Regions from separate parts of the Vibrio sp. QJM3NY_15 genome, predicted to be linked through region 1. Evidence: riboswitches for the same ligand, from Rfam matches in the RefSeq annotation. Region 1 holds a riboswitch; the other holds the start of a gene.
The links. Region 1 has a riboswitch for thiamine pyrophosphate ahead of thiB (thiamine ABC transporter substrate binding subunit). Riboswitches for the same ligand answer to the same signal wherever they lie in the genome.
Positions count from the first base shown of each region.

Region 1 (6,014 bases):
TAACAACCTTAGATACACTTCAGGGCCGCAGTGGTTGCAAGAGTTCTTGTTGCATGACCGTTGGGTTCTGGCGGTATCGGGAACGCATGGCAAGACAACAACATCGAGCATGCTGGCTTGGATCCTTGAAGACTGCGGTTATGCACCGGGCTTTCTTGTCGGCGGTGTGCTGGGTAATTTTGGTATCTCTGCTCGTCTTGGTGAAAGCATGTTCTTTGTGGTTGAAGCCGACGAATACGACAGTGCTTTTTTTGATAAGCGGTCTAAGTTTGTTCATTACCACCCAAGAACGTTAGTGATGAATAATCTCGAATTTGATCATGCGGATATCTTTGACGATCTTGAAGCGATCAAGCGACAGTTCCATCATTTGGTTCGCACTGTGCCAAGTAATGGTCGTATTTTCTCACCGAAGCAAGATACCGCGATCCAAGATGTGTTATCTCGTGGCTGCTGGAGTGAAACTGAGTCGAGTGGTGAACTCGGTGATTGGGATGCCAAGAAACTGGTTAAAGACGGCTCTAAATTTGAGGTGTACCTCCAAGGCGAATGTGTTGGAACCGTAGACTGGGATTTGGTTGGCGATCATAACGTCAACAATGCTTTGATGGCGATTGCGGCGGCAAGGCATGTGGGTGTCACCCCCGATTTAGGGTGCGAATCACTGGCGACGTTCATTAATACCAAGCGTCGCTTAGAGTTTAAAGGCGAAGTGGCAGGTGTTTCTGTCTATGACGATTTTGCTCATCACCCTACAGCGATTGAACTTACGCTGGGTGGCTTACGTAATAAGGTCGACACAAAGAAAATCATTGCCGTTTTAGAGCCTCGTTCTGCCACCATGAAGCGTGGTGTGCACAAAGAAACCTTGGCTGATTCGCTCAAGCAGGCGGATTCTACCTACTTATTCCAACCGGATAACATTGATTGGTCTGTACAAGACGTGGCCGATGCGTGCCATCAACCCGCACACGTGAGTGATGACATGGACGTATTCGTTGCTAAAATTGTCTCAGAGGCACAAGCGGGCGACCAAATCTTGGTAATGAGTAACGGTGGCTTTGGTGGTATTCACCAGAAACTGTTGGATGCGTTGGCACTCAGGGCTAACTGATCCAAGACCCTATAATTTGAAGTAATTGAGAACATGACAAAACACGATAAAGCTATAACCCTCGCTTTCACAGGCGCATCTGGTGCGCCTTACGGACTGCGTTTACTTGAATGCCTATTGGCGGCAGATTATCAGGTCTATTTGCTGATATCGTCGGCAGCGCGAGTGGTGTTGGCGACTGAGCATGAACTTAAGTTACCTGCTGGGCCAGATGCTGCGAAACAAGCTTTGGTTAAGCATTTAGGTTGCGACCCAGAAAAGCTGGTGGTGTGTGGCAAAGATGACTGGTTCTCACCGGTTGCCTCTGGTTCTGCAGCACCGAAGCAGATGGTGGTGTGTCCATGTTCTGCGGGAAGCTTAGCTTCAATTGCTCATGGTCTATCAGATAACCTGATTGAGCGAGCTGCTGATGTGGTTATGAAAGAGCGAGGCCAGCTGCTGTTGGTGGTTCGTGAGACGCCATTTTCTACGCTGCATCTAGAGAACATGCACAAACTCTCGACCATGGGCGTAACGATCATGCCTGCGGCTCCGGGTTTTTATCACCAACCTAAGTCGATCGAAGATCTGGTCGATTTTATGGTGGCGCGTATTTTGGATCATCTTGGTATTGAGCAAGGTTTAGTGCCACGTTGGGGTTACGATCAACGTAATTGATCCAAACTTGATAGCTTATTGTTAAAATTCGAATTACAATTCTGAACACTCATCGGGGAGCTAACCATTCAAATAATGAATGCGAGCTGAGATCAAGCAAGTGCTTGGGACCCGTAAACCTGAACCAGATAATGCTGGCGTAGGAATTGAGTTAGGAACAACTTCTACCGTTCTCCTCCCTCAAACCTGTGCCGCTCAGACCATGGAGAGCGTCCAGTGAAATTCACATTAACAACCCTTGCTGTTACTACAGCCATCTCTTTTTCTGCCGTTGCTGCAGACAATACTCTAACTGTATATACCTATGATTCTTTTGCTGCGGATTGGGGCCCTCGTCCTGTCGTTGAAAAAGCATTTGAAGAAAAGTGTGGCTGTGATGTGAATTTTGTCGCGCTAGAAGATGGCGTGTCTATTCTTAACCGCTTGCGTCTTGAAGGTGGTAACAGCAAAGCAGACATCGTGTTAGGCCTAGATAACAATCTAATGGCTGAGGCGAAAGCGACGGGCTTATTAGCTGAGCACAGTGTTGATACGTCATCAGTGACACTTCCTAACGGTTGGAACGACAGCACCTTTGTTCCTTATGATTTTGGTTACTTTGCGTTTATCTATAACAAAGAGAAATTAGCAAACCCGCCTAAGAGTTTGAAAGAATTGGTTGAGCAGCGTGATGACCTCAAGGTTATCTATCAAGATCCACGTACATCAACACCAGGCCAAGGCATGATGCTATGGATGAAGTCGGTTTACGGTGATGAAGCGACAGCCGCGTGGAAGAAGCTCGCTCAGAAAACGGTTACTGTGACTAAAGGTTGGTCTGAAGCTTACTCTATGTTCTTAGAAGGCGAGTCGGATTTAGTGTTGTCTTACACGACTTCTCCGGCTTACCACATCATTGCAGAAAGTGATTCTAAGTACGCAGCAGCAAGCTTTGAAGAAGGTCATTACACTCAAGTTGAAGTGGCAGCTAAGGTCAAAGGCAGCAAGAACGAGAAACTTGCTGATGAGTTTATGGCGTTTATTCTAAGTGACGAGTTCCAATCAGCGATGCCAACGGGCAACTGGATGTACCCAGTGACTGACATCGAACTACCAAAAGGGTTCGAACAGTTAACGGTACCGCAGAAAGCTCTGAGCTTTACGCCTGAAGAAATTGCCGCTAAGCGCAAGCCTTGGATTCGTGAATGGCAGAGTGCACTTACTTTTTAACTTACTATTAAAAAAATGAGCGTCCTGTAATTAAAAGGCTTATTCGTGATGTTTGGAATGAGCCATTTACGGTAAATAATTTATTTATGATAAAGAAAACACCTAAGGTCGGGATCTGGGTTGCGATACTCATTACCGCCTTCGTGGTTTCAGCAGTTGGGGCATTGCTTAGCAATGCCCCTTCTCTTGATATCAGCCAAGTATGGTCAGATCCTTACTATTGGCATGTAACGAAATTCAGTTTTTATCAAGCGATACTCTCAACTGTGCTGAGTGTTGGCTTTGCTATACCCGTTGCTCACGCTCTGTGTCGCAGGCAATTTTTTGGACGAGCTTTGTTGTTAAGACTGTTCGCGTCGACTTTGGTTCTGCCTGTGTTAGTCGGTGTCTTTGGCTTGCTCGCGATTTATGGGAATAGTGGTTGGTTAGCTAAATTTTTGGCTAACTTCGACATTGAATTACCATTCTCGATTTATGGCTTGAATGGCATTTTGCTGGCGCATGTCTTCTTTAATCTGCCTTATGCTAGCCGTTTACTTTTACAAGCTTTGGATACCGTGCCTGCCGAGCAACACAAGCTGTGTGCGCATTTGGGGATGAGCCATTGGAATAAATTCAAATGGGTTGAATGGCCGCGTTTAAGGCAGCAATTACCACATGTTTGTGGTTTAGTTTTCATGTTGTGCTTTACCAGCTTTGCGACAGTGATGGCTCTTGGTGGCGGCCCGAAATCGACCACTATTGAACTAGCCATCTATCAAGCGATTAAATTCGACTTTGACTTACAGGCTGGTGCGTTACTCGCAATATGGCAAATGCTACTGTGTGGTGTGTTAGCGGTGAGTATTCAGCGCCTGTCTAAGCCTATCTCCGTGACAGCCAGCCAGCTGTCGGAAGAGAAATATTTGGTTAAGGACAGCTGGTGGTCAAAGGCTTGGGATAGCTTTTGGATCATCGTAGTCTCAATGCTGGTATTGCCGCCATTAGCCATGGTTATCTTTAGTGGTATTAATTCACAAGCATTGACGGTACTCAGCAGTGAACCGTTTTGGGCGGCGTTAATGACCTCAGTTCGTGTCGCTTCTTTGGCCAGTGTTATCGCCGTTTTTATTGGTATTGCGATACTGCTTACCAGTCGTGCGTGGCGTTTGCAGAATAAGAATTTTCGAGCCGATAAAATCGAACTGATTGGCACTATTATCTTAGTGACGCCGGGTCTAGTCATCAGTACTGGTCTTTTCTTATTGCTGCGTTCATTTACCGATGTGTTCAGCTTGGCTTTCTTTATTGTGATTGCAGTAAACAGTTTGATGGCGCTGCCTTACGTGATTAAAACCTTGGCTCAACCTATGTTGCACCTGTCTCAGCAGTATCAATATGTGTGCGCGAGCTTAGGGATGACCGGCTTTACCCGATTCAGACTCGTGGAATGGCGGGCATTACGTAAACCTATGGCGCACGCATTCTCGATTAGCTTCATGCTTGCAATGGGAGACTTAAGTGCGATTGCCTTGTTTGGCAGTCATGATTTTAGAACACTACCTTTGTATCTGTTCCAATTGCTAGGCAGCTATCAGATGGAAGCCGCCGCCGTTGTTTCGGTCAGTCTGCTGTTATTGAGTGTCAGCAGTTTTAGTCTGATTGAATTTTTATTTACACGAAACTCAAAGCTAGATGCTAAAGGGTTAAGGAACCGATGATGTTAGTGATGAAAGATGTGGACTACCACTATCACCGAGAGTTGTTTAGTTTTGATTTTCAAGCAGAGCAGGGCGACATTGTTGCACTGATGGGGCCTAGTGGGGCGGGTAAATCAACACTGCTGGCACTGGTTGCTGGTTTTATTGAGCCGACATCGGGTGAGATCTCGGTAGCAGGGCAATCTTTGATAGGTAAAGAGGCGCACCAACGCCCATTAGCTATGTTGTTCCAAGAGCATAACTTGTTTGCCCATCTCACCGTGCGTGAAAATATTGGTTTGGGGCTGCACCCAGGGTTAAAGCTTACGGCAACCCAAAAGCTTGAAGTTGAGCAAGCAGCCGCACAAGTTGGGGTCGCGGAGTATTTGGATAGATTGCCGGAGCATTTATCGGGCGGTCAACGTCAGCGTGTAGCGCTAGCTCGATGCTTCGTACAGCCACATGACATTTGGCTGCTTGATGAGCCCTTTTCGGCGCTTGATCCTTTGCTTCGTGAAGAGATGCTGAGCTTAGTGAAGCGATTAGCAGCAGAGCGAAACATTACTGTTTTGATGGTGACACACCACTTAGGTGATGCGCGCAGTATCGCGAACAAGTTTGTGTTTGTGGCCCTGGGTAAGGTTTTAGTCGAAGACTCGATAGATGCACTAACTGTCGATCACCCACAAGGCGAATTGAGTTCCTTTGTTCGAGCCGGAGAATAACGACTGACTCCTGATATTGAATACTTCTTAATATTGAGAGCGTCGAATACAAAAAGACCTAGCATGTGCTAGGTCTTTTACTATCTTTCTGAGTAAAGGGAGACGAAGATTAATCGCCTAGCTTTAGCTCTTTTAAGATTTGGAAGATTTCACGAGAAGACTTAGCAGGTTTATTTGCCGCTTTCTCTTTGTTAGCTTGACGAGCTAGCTGACGAAGACGCTGACGGTCTGTTTCAGGGTACATATCCATCACGTCTGAAATGGCAGCATCGCCTTCAGCAACAACGCGGTCACGCAGTTGCTCTAGTTTGTGCAGTTCAACTGTTGCTTGAGAGTGTTTGTTGCGAATCTTATCTAAAGCCGCTTGAATCGGCTCTGGATCTACATTACGCATTACTTTACCAATGTATTGAAGCTGACGGCGCTTTGCTTCATTTTTAAAGCGCTGTGCATCTTTAATCGCTAAAGCCAGATCTTCAGACAAAGGAAACTTATCAAGAATAGAAGGCTTTAGTTCAACAAGCTCTTCTCCCAGCTTTTGCAGGGCGTCCATGTCCGTTTTCATTTCAGTCTTACTTACCCAGATGATTTCTTCTTCTGGTTCCCATGGGGCTTTTTGGTTTTTGCGAG
Region 1 covers NZ_CM173517.1:3,239,567-3,245,580, reverse strand. The annotation lists gene mpl (UDP-N-acetylmuramate:L-alanyl-gamma-D-glutamyl-meso-diaminopimelate ligase) at 1-1,114, shown strand, start outside; gene AC3CKG_RS14540 (flavin prenyltransferase UbiX) at 1,148-1,771, shown strand; TPP riboswitch at 1,815-1,934, shown strand; gene thiB (thiamine ABC transporter substrate binding subunit) at 1,988-2,980, shown strand; gene thiP (thiamine/thiamine pyrophosphate ABC transporter permease ThiP) at 3,067-4,680, shown strand; gene thiQ (thiamine ABC transporter ATP-binding protein) at 4,680-5,384, shown strand; gene yjgA (ribosome biogenesis factor YjgA) at 5,494-6,014, opposite strand, start outside.

Region 2 (6,014 bases), on a different replicon from region 1:
CGCGCTTAACCCTGATGGCTCTATGCATGAAATCTTGATTGAACGTCTTGAAACAACACTAGCAATGTCGAAAGCTAACCCAGACGCGATGATCGTCTTAACCGGCGGCGTGCCAAAGAACCATAAGACAGAAGGCAAGCTAATGGCGGATTGGCTTATCTCAAAAGGGGTAAGCAAAGACCGCATCATTGAAGAGAACTACGCGACCAGCACGGTAGGCAATGCCTTGTTCAGTAGCTATGCGCTTGCTCGTCATGATATTAAACATGCGACCATTATCAGCTCAGCAAGCCATGTTCGTCGTGGTCAAACTCTGTTTGAAATTGCGAGCTGGCAAACTGGCCCTCAGGGCATTACCTTCGATACGGTCTCTTACCCGGATAAGCCGCTAGAAGATCTTAAGAAAGCGAGCAGTGGTGAGCTTCTAGGCATCTACCGTGACGCACTGAGAACGTATGGTATGTGGAGCTACCGCTCTTACCCACTAGAGTCTCGCTAAGCCCAAGCATTATTTGCGTTTGGGAAAAGCACAGTTCGTGTTAAACCAAAGCTTCACTTGCTAGTACAATCGAGCACAGCTAGATGGTATGCTGTGCTCCTACTTAATTTAGTGTTTCAAAGGCAAAAAAATGAACCCGATTTTAGCGATGTTGAAAGAGAACAATATTAGCGACGAGCAGATCAGCGAGATATTCAAAACGTTGACCGAGAACCCTCTTGCAGCAATGGCGACAATCAGCCAACTTGGTTTACCACAAGATAAGCTTCAAATGCTGATGGGTCAGGTAATGCAAAACCCTGCGCTAATCAAAGAAGCAGTTGAAGAGCTTGGCCTAGATTTTTCTAAGGTTGAAGCCGCTAAAGAGCAACTTCAAAAATAAGTGAGTGTGATCTAGCGATTGAGCTCATGAGCGATAGCCGGTTTGGCTAACGGTTCTTGGCAGCGCTAATTAGACTCTAATAAAAAGCCGTTTGAGCATTGTGATTGATGCTTGAGCGGCTTTTTTGATCGCCATTAGAATGGGTTAGGGTACTAACAAATGCCAACCCGATGTGACTCACTTGTTCAAATCATGTACTTTCGTGTTTTAACTCGTTCTAAACCGATCTACTCAGGCGTTGATCATGAAATCTAGCTTAAGCATTCGATCTTACACCAAGCAATTTAATACCCATGCTCATGAGGACCATCATCAATTGGTATTGCCGATCCAAGGCAGTATTAATATCGAAATGGTGGGGTATGTTGGCAAAGTGGCCGTGGGCGAATGTGTGGTGATTCCGGTAACCACAGCGCATGCGTTTAAGGCGGATGAAGCAGCGCGGTTTATTGTCGCAGATATGGCAGAGTTGCCGCAGCACTTGTTAGAGCATGAGCTCTCGGTTTTCACGATCACGCCACCTTTAATGAGCTTCTTGCTGTTTGTTGAAAAGCAGCTGGAATATCAGGTCGATAGTGGCATTGAGTCATCAGTTTTGGATGTGTTTTCATTGCTGTTAGAGCAACAACAAGTCAGCAAGAGCATCGACCCAAGAATCCGTGCGGTACAAAGGCTGATAGCGGATAATTACGCCCAACCTCTCTCTATTCCACAACTTGCAGAAACGGCCTGTTTGAGTTCTACTCAATTCAAAAAACGCTTCAAAGAGTGCTTGGATATCAGTGCGCTTAAATACATCACTCGATATCGTATGGAGAAAGCTCAAGCCTTGTTAACTCATACCGATTTACCGGTTCAATTGATTGCTGAAAATGTGGGCTATAGTGATGTGTCTGCTTTCAGTCGTCGCTTCTCTCAGCACTTTGGGATGTCCCCAAGGACGTTTCTAGGCTCAATGAAAGACAGTCTTTCGAAACAACAATAGCGTCCTTTTAGCAAACTAACTTATATCAATCTTCACTATTATCTATTTCACAACTGAAAATTGGATAATAGATATGAATCTTGCCATCAATCGCGTTAACGAATTCCAAACGGGCACTTTGGCCATCTTGTTTGCTTCTATTTTATGGGGCACGACAGGCACCGCCGCAAGTTTTGCGCCTGATCTCAGCCCATTAGCGATTGGTGCTTTCTCTATGGGGGTCGGTGGCCTAATGCAAGCGGGCTTGGCGTATCGAAAAATCCTATTCGCTTTCGACAAACTTTTGCAGAACAAGAAGCTGTTGGCAGTGAGCGCTTTGGCTTTGGCGGTCTATCCTTTAGCTTTCTATTCCTCAATGAAATTATCAGGTGTGGCGATTGGTACCGTGGTTTCGATTGCTACCGCACCTTTCTTTTCGGCACTATTAGAGTGTCTGATTAGCAAAAAGAATAATATCAACAAACGTTGGCTTACTAGCTTTGCGATTGGTGTGGTAGGTATTGGGCTGTTGGTGTTTTCAGAATCTTCATCGGCGAATGAATCCGGTGATGATCTCAAGCTGTTAGGTATTGGCTTAGGTCTGGTCGCTGGGTTGTGTTACGCCATTTATTCTTGGGCGACCAAAGCACTGATCGATAAAGGGATTAAGTCACAAGCGGCGATGGGCAGTATTTTTGGCCTCGGTGCGATGCTGTTGCTGCCAACGCTCTGGTTTACTGGTGATAACCTGTTTTCCTCACAGACCAACGTATTAGTCATCAGTTATCTTACGCTGATTCCACAATGCTTGGGTTATATCGCGTTCAGTTTTGGTTTACGTCACGTCACTGCGAGCAGTGCCAATCTGCTGACCTTGTTTGAACCAGTAGTCGCAGCGGTGCTTGCCGTTTGTGTTGTCGGTGAGCTGATTCCTTTTACAGGCTGGTTAGGTATGTCTCTGATTGTGCTGTGCTTGTTTATACAGTCGAAGCCATCTAAAGGAACGTTATAAGTATTTGTTTTGTTTTGCCTAATTGAAATTTTTTCATGTGTAATTCTTATAATTGAATAAAATCAGTATCTCAGTTGTGAGAGTGCTGTTACTATCGCTATCAATAGTCGGGGGGCACATACCTTATTTGGTGTTTGCTGAGATCGTTAATCGAGACCCGTTGAACCTGATTCAGTTAACACTGGCGTAGGGAACTATAAGCACTCGATCTACGTCTGCACCCATGAAAGCTTTCATGAGCCTAATGCGACTTCTCCTTCGATCAGTGTTCGTTCTCCTACGTCTTGTAAGATAGTAGGAGCGACAATGACACACAGTTCTATTTCAAAAGCCTCAACTCCAAAATCCTCAACACAGCAGCACTCTGCTGAAGACACGATTCGCACGAATACTCCGATTGTTTTAACCATCGCGGGTTCTGACAGTGGCGGCGGTGCCGGTATCCAAGCTGATATTAAAGCCATGTCTGCTACCGGTAGTTTTGCTTGTTCTGTGATTACCGCTATCACTTCCCAGAACACGCAAGGCGTGTCAGCAATTTTTCCTATTCCACTCGACCATGTCGCTAGCCAGTTAGATGCGGTTTTTACTGATCTCAATATTGTGGCAGTAAAAGTCGGCATGTTGGCGGATTCGCAAATCATCAAAGTCGTTGCAGACAAAATTAAGAAGTACCAACCTAAACACTTAGTGATTGACCCTGTCATGGTCGCGACAAGTGGTGATCTGCTGTTAGAAAACTCAGCAATTACGACGCTGAAACAAGAATTAATTCCGCTGGCAGACATCATCACCCCTAACTTGCCAGAAGGCGCTGCACTTACAGGCAAAGCGGTACCTGAAAGCGAAGCCGAAATGCAGGGCATGATTGAAGACTTACGCGCACTAGGTGCTAAAGCTGTCCTGCTAAAAGGCGGTCACTTAGAGAAGGATGAGAACAGTAACGACTTACTGATTCTGCCAACCACATCTGCTTTGATTAGCGCGAAGCGCTTTCCTACCAGAAACACCCATGGCACGGGCTGTACGCTCTCTTCTGCCATTGCTTCTTTCTTGGCTCAAGGCAACACGCTTTCAGAGGCAGTTGACCTAGGCAAACAATACATTTCGCGCGCGATTGCCCATGCTGACGAACTTCAAGTAGGTCAAGGTCATGGCCCTGTAAATCACTTCTTCGCTGGACACGGCAATGTCCGTTAATACGGTTGGCGTTCAACTCAGCAATGCCTCCTTACGTTATAACGACAGCGAGCACGCAACCTTATCGGGATTGTCGCTTAGCTTAAACGCAGGTAAGTGGACGGTATTGTTGGGTAGAAGTGGCTGCGGGAAAACCACGGTATTGCGTTATCTGGCAGGCTTGTTGGACGACAAGGTGGAGTGGCAGGGCACATTGGTAACCTCTGATGAACTGCCTTTAACGGATCGCATCGCTTACATGGCGCAGCAGGATTTGTTACTGCCATGGCTGTCGGTTATCGACAATGTATGCCTGAGTCATCGCTTTCAAAATCCAGCTTCTGATAAAGCACAGCAAACCAATCAAGCACTAGAGTTGCTCGCTGCGGTTGGCTTGGTCGATTATGCGAATGCGATGCCGGATCAATTGTCTGGCGGTATGCGTCAGCGTGTTGCTTTGGCTCGCACCTTAATGCAAGACAAGCCAGTGGTGCTGATGGATGAGCCTTTCTCTGCGCTGGATGCGGTAACAAGACACAAGCTGCAAAGTTTAGCGTGTGAATTGTTAAGAGATAAAACCGTTGTGTTGATTACTCATGATCCACAAGAAGCGGTGCGTTTGGCAGATAACTTGTATGTGTTGCAAGGCACACCGGCGAGTGCACAGTCACTGTCTGTGCCTAATACAGCGACACCAAGAGTGTTAGACGGTGAATGTGCTGAGTTACAACAAGCGATCTTAGATCAGTTGGAGCGTGATTATGAATGATCTAACGCGAAGTGAAGCTGTGACTCGTTCAACTAACGCGCAAGCTAGCACAACACATCCTCGTCAGATGAATCCCGTCATGCGCTTGGTTATCAGCAGTGCTGTGATTCTTGGTTTATGGCAAATGGTGGTGGTTATCTTTGAGATGCCTAGCTTCATTCTGCCTGCGCCTGCAGAAGTCTTTTTAAAACTTACTGAACGTTACGATGTGCTACTCAAACACACTTGGGTGACTGCGCAGGAGATCTTACTTGGTCTATTGCTCGGTTTATCCATGGGGCTGTTTTTCGCCCTACAGATGTTGATGTTCGAGCCGCTGAAACGTTGGTTGTTGCCTATCTTAATTGCTAGCCAAGCCATCCCTGTGTTTGCGATCGCACCAGTGTTGATGTTGTGGCTGGGTTATGGCATCGCGTCAAAGGTCGTCATGGCGGCGATCATTATCTTCTTCCCCGTGACCACTTGTTGTTACGACGGTCTGCGAAATACTCCGACGGGTTATCTTGATCTTGCTAAGACCATGGGTGCCTCGAAATGGCAATTGCTCCGTTATATCCAACTGCCTGCTGCGCTGCCAACTTTGGCGTCTGGCATTCGTGTCGCTGTGGTTATTGCTCCAATTGGCGCAGTCGTCGGCGAGTGGGTGGGTTCGAGTGAAGGGCTGGGTTACCTAATGCTGCAAGCTAACGCACGCATGATTATCGATGAGATGTTTGCGGCCTTATTCATCTTGGCGGTGCTGTCCATCTCGCTCTACTTCATCACAGACAAATTACTCAAAAAAGCTATCCCTTGGGAGAACCAGTGATGGTTAGCTCGATAACTCTTTGTTTAATAAAGCTTCGCTCAAGGCTATTTATCTAAACAAACCTAGTTAAAAATTAGATCGATACACACAATAATAATATTCAAAAGGAAAGGTTAACTATGAAAAATACCAAATTGGTAGGTGCAGTGGCACTGCTTGCTTCGCTAGTTTCAGGTCATGCATTGGCGGATTCTGAACAAAAGAAACTGACATTGATGTTGGATTGGTTTGTGAACCCTAACCACGGCCCAATTGTGATTGCTCAAGAGCGTGGCTACTTTGCTGACCAAGGCCTAGAGGTGGAAATCCAAGAGCCAGCTGACCCAAGCACACCAGCAAAATTGGTTGCTGCCGGTAAAGTCGATTTAGCGGTAACTTACCAACCAAGTTTAACCATGGAT
Region 2 covers NZ_CM173518.1:1,295,733-1,301,746, forward strand. The annotation lists gene AC3CKG_RS22085 (YdcF family protein) at 1-499, shown strand, start outside; gene AC3CKG_RS22090 (DUF2999 family protein) at 630-881, shown strand; gene AC3CKG_RS22095 (helix-turn-helix domain-containing protein) at 1,126-1,866, shown strand; gene AC3CKG_RS22100 (DMT family transporter) at 1,940-2,857, shown strand; TPP riboswitch at 2,956-3,067, shown strand; gene thiD (bifunctional hydroxymethylpyrimidine kinase/phosphomethylpyrimidine kinase) at 3,164-4,057, shown strand; gene AC3CKG_RS22110 (ABC transporter ATP-binding protein) at 4,047-4,805, shown strand; gene AC3CKG_RS22115 (ABC transporter permease) at 4,798-5,613, shown strand; gene AC3CKG_RS22120 (ABC transporter substrate-binding protein) at 5,733-6,014, shown strand, end outside.
Region 2: linked by a shared signal. The riboswitch ahead of thiD (bifunctional hydroxymethylpyrimidine kinase/phosphomethylpyrimidine kinase) and the one ahead of thiB (thiamine ABC transporter substrate binding subunit) in region 1 are both predicted to bind thiamine pyrophosphate.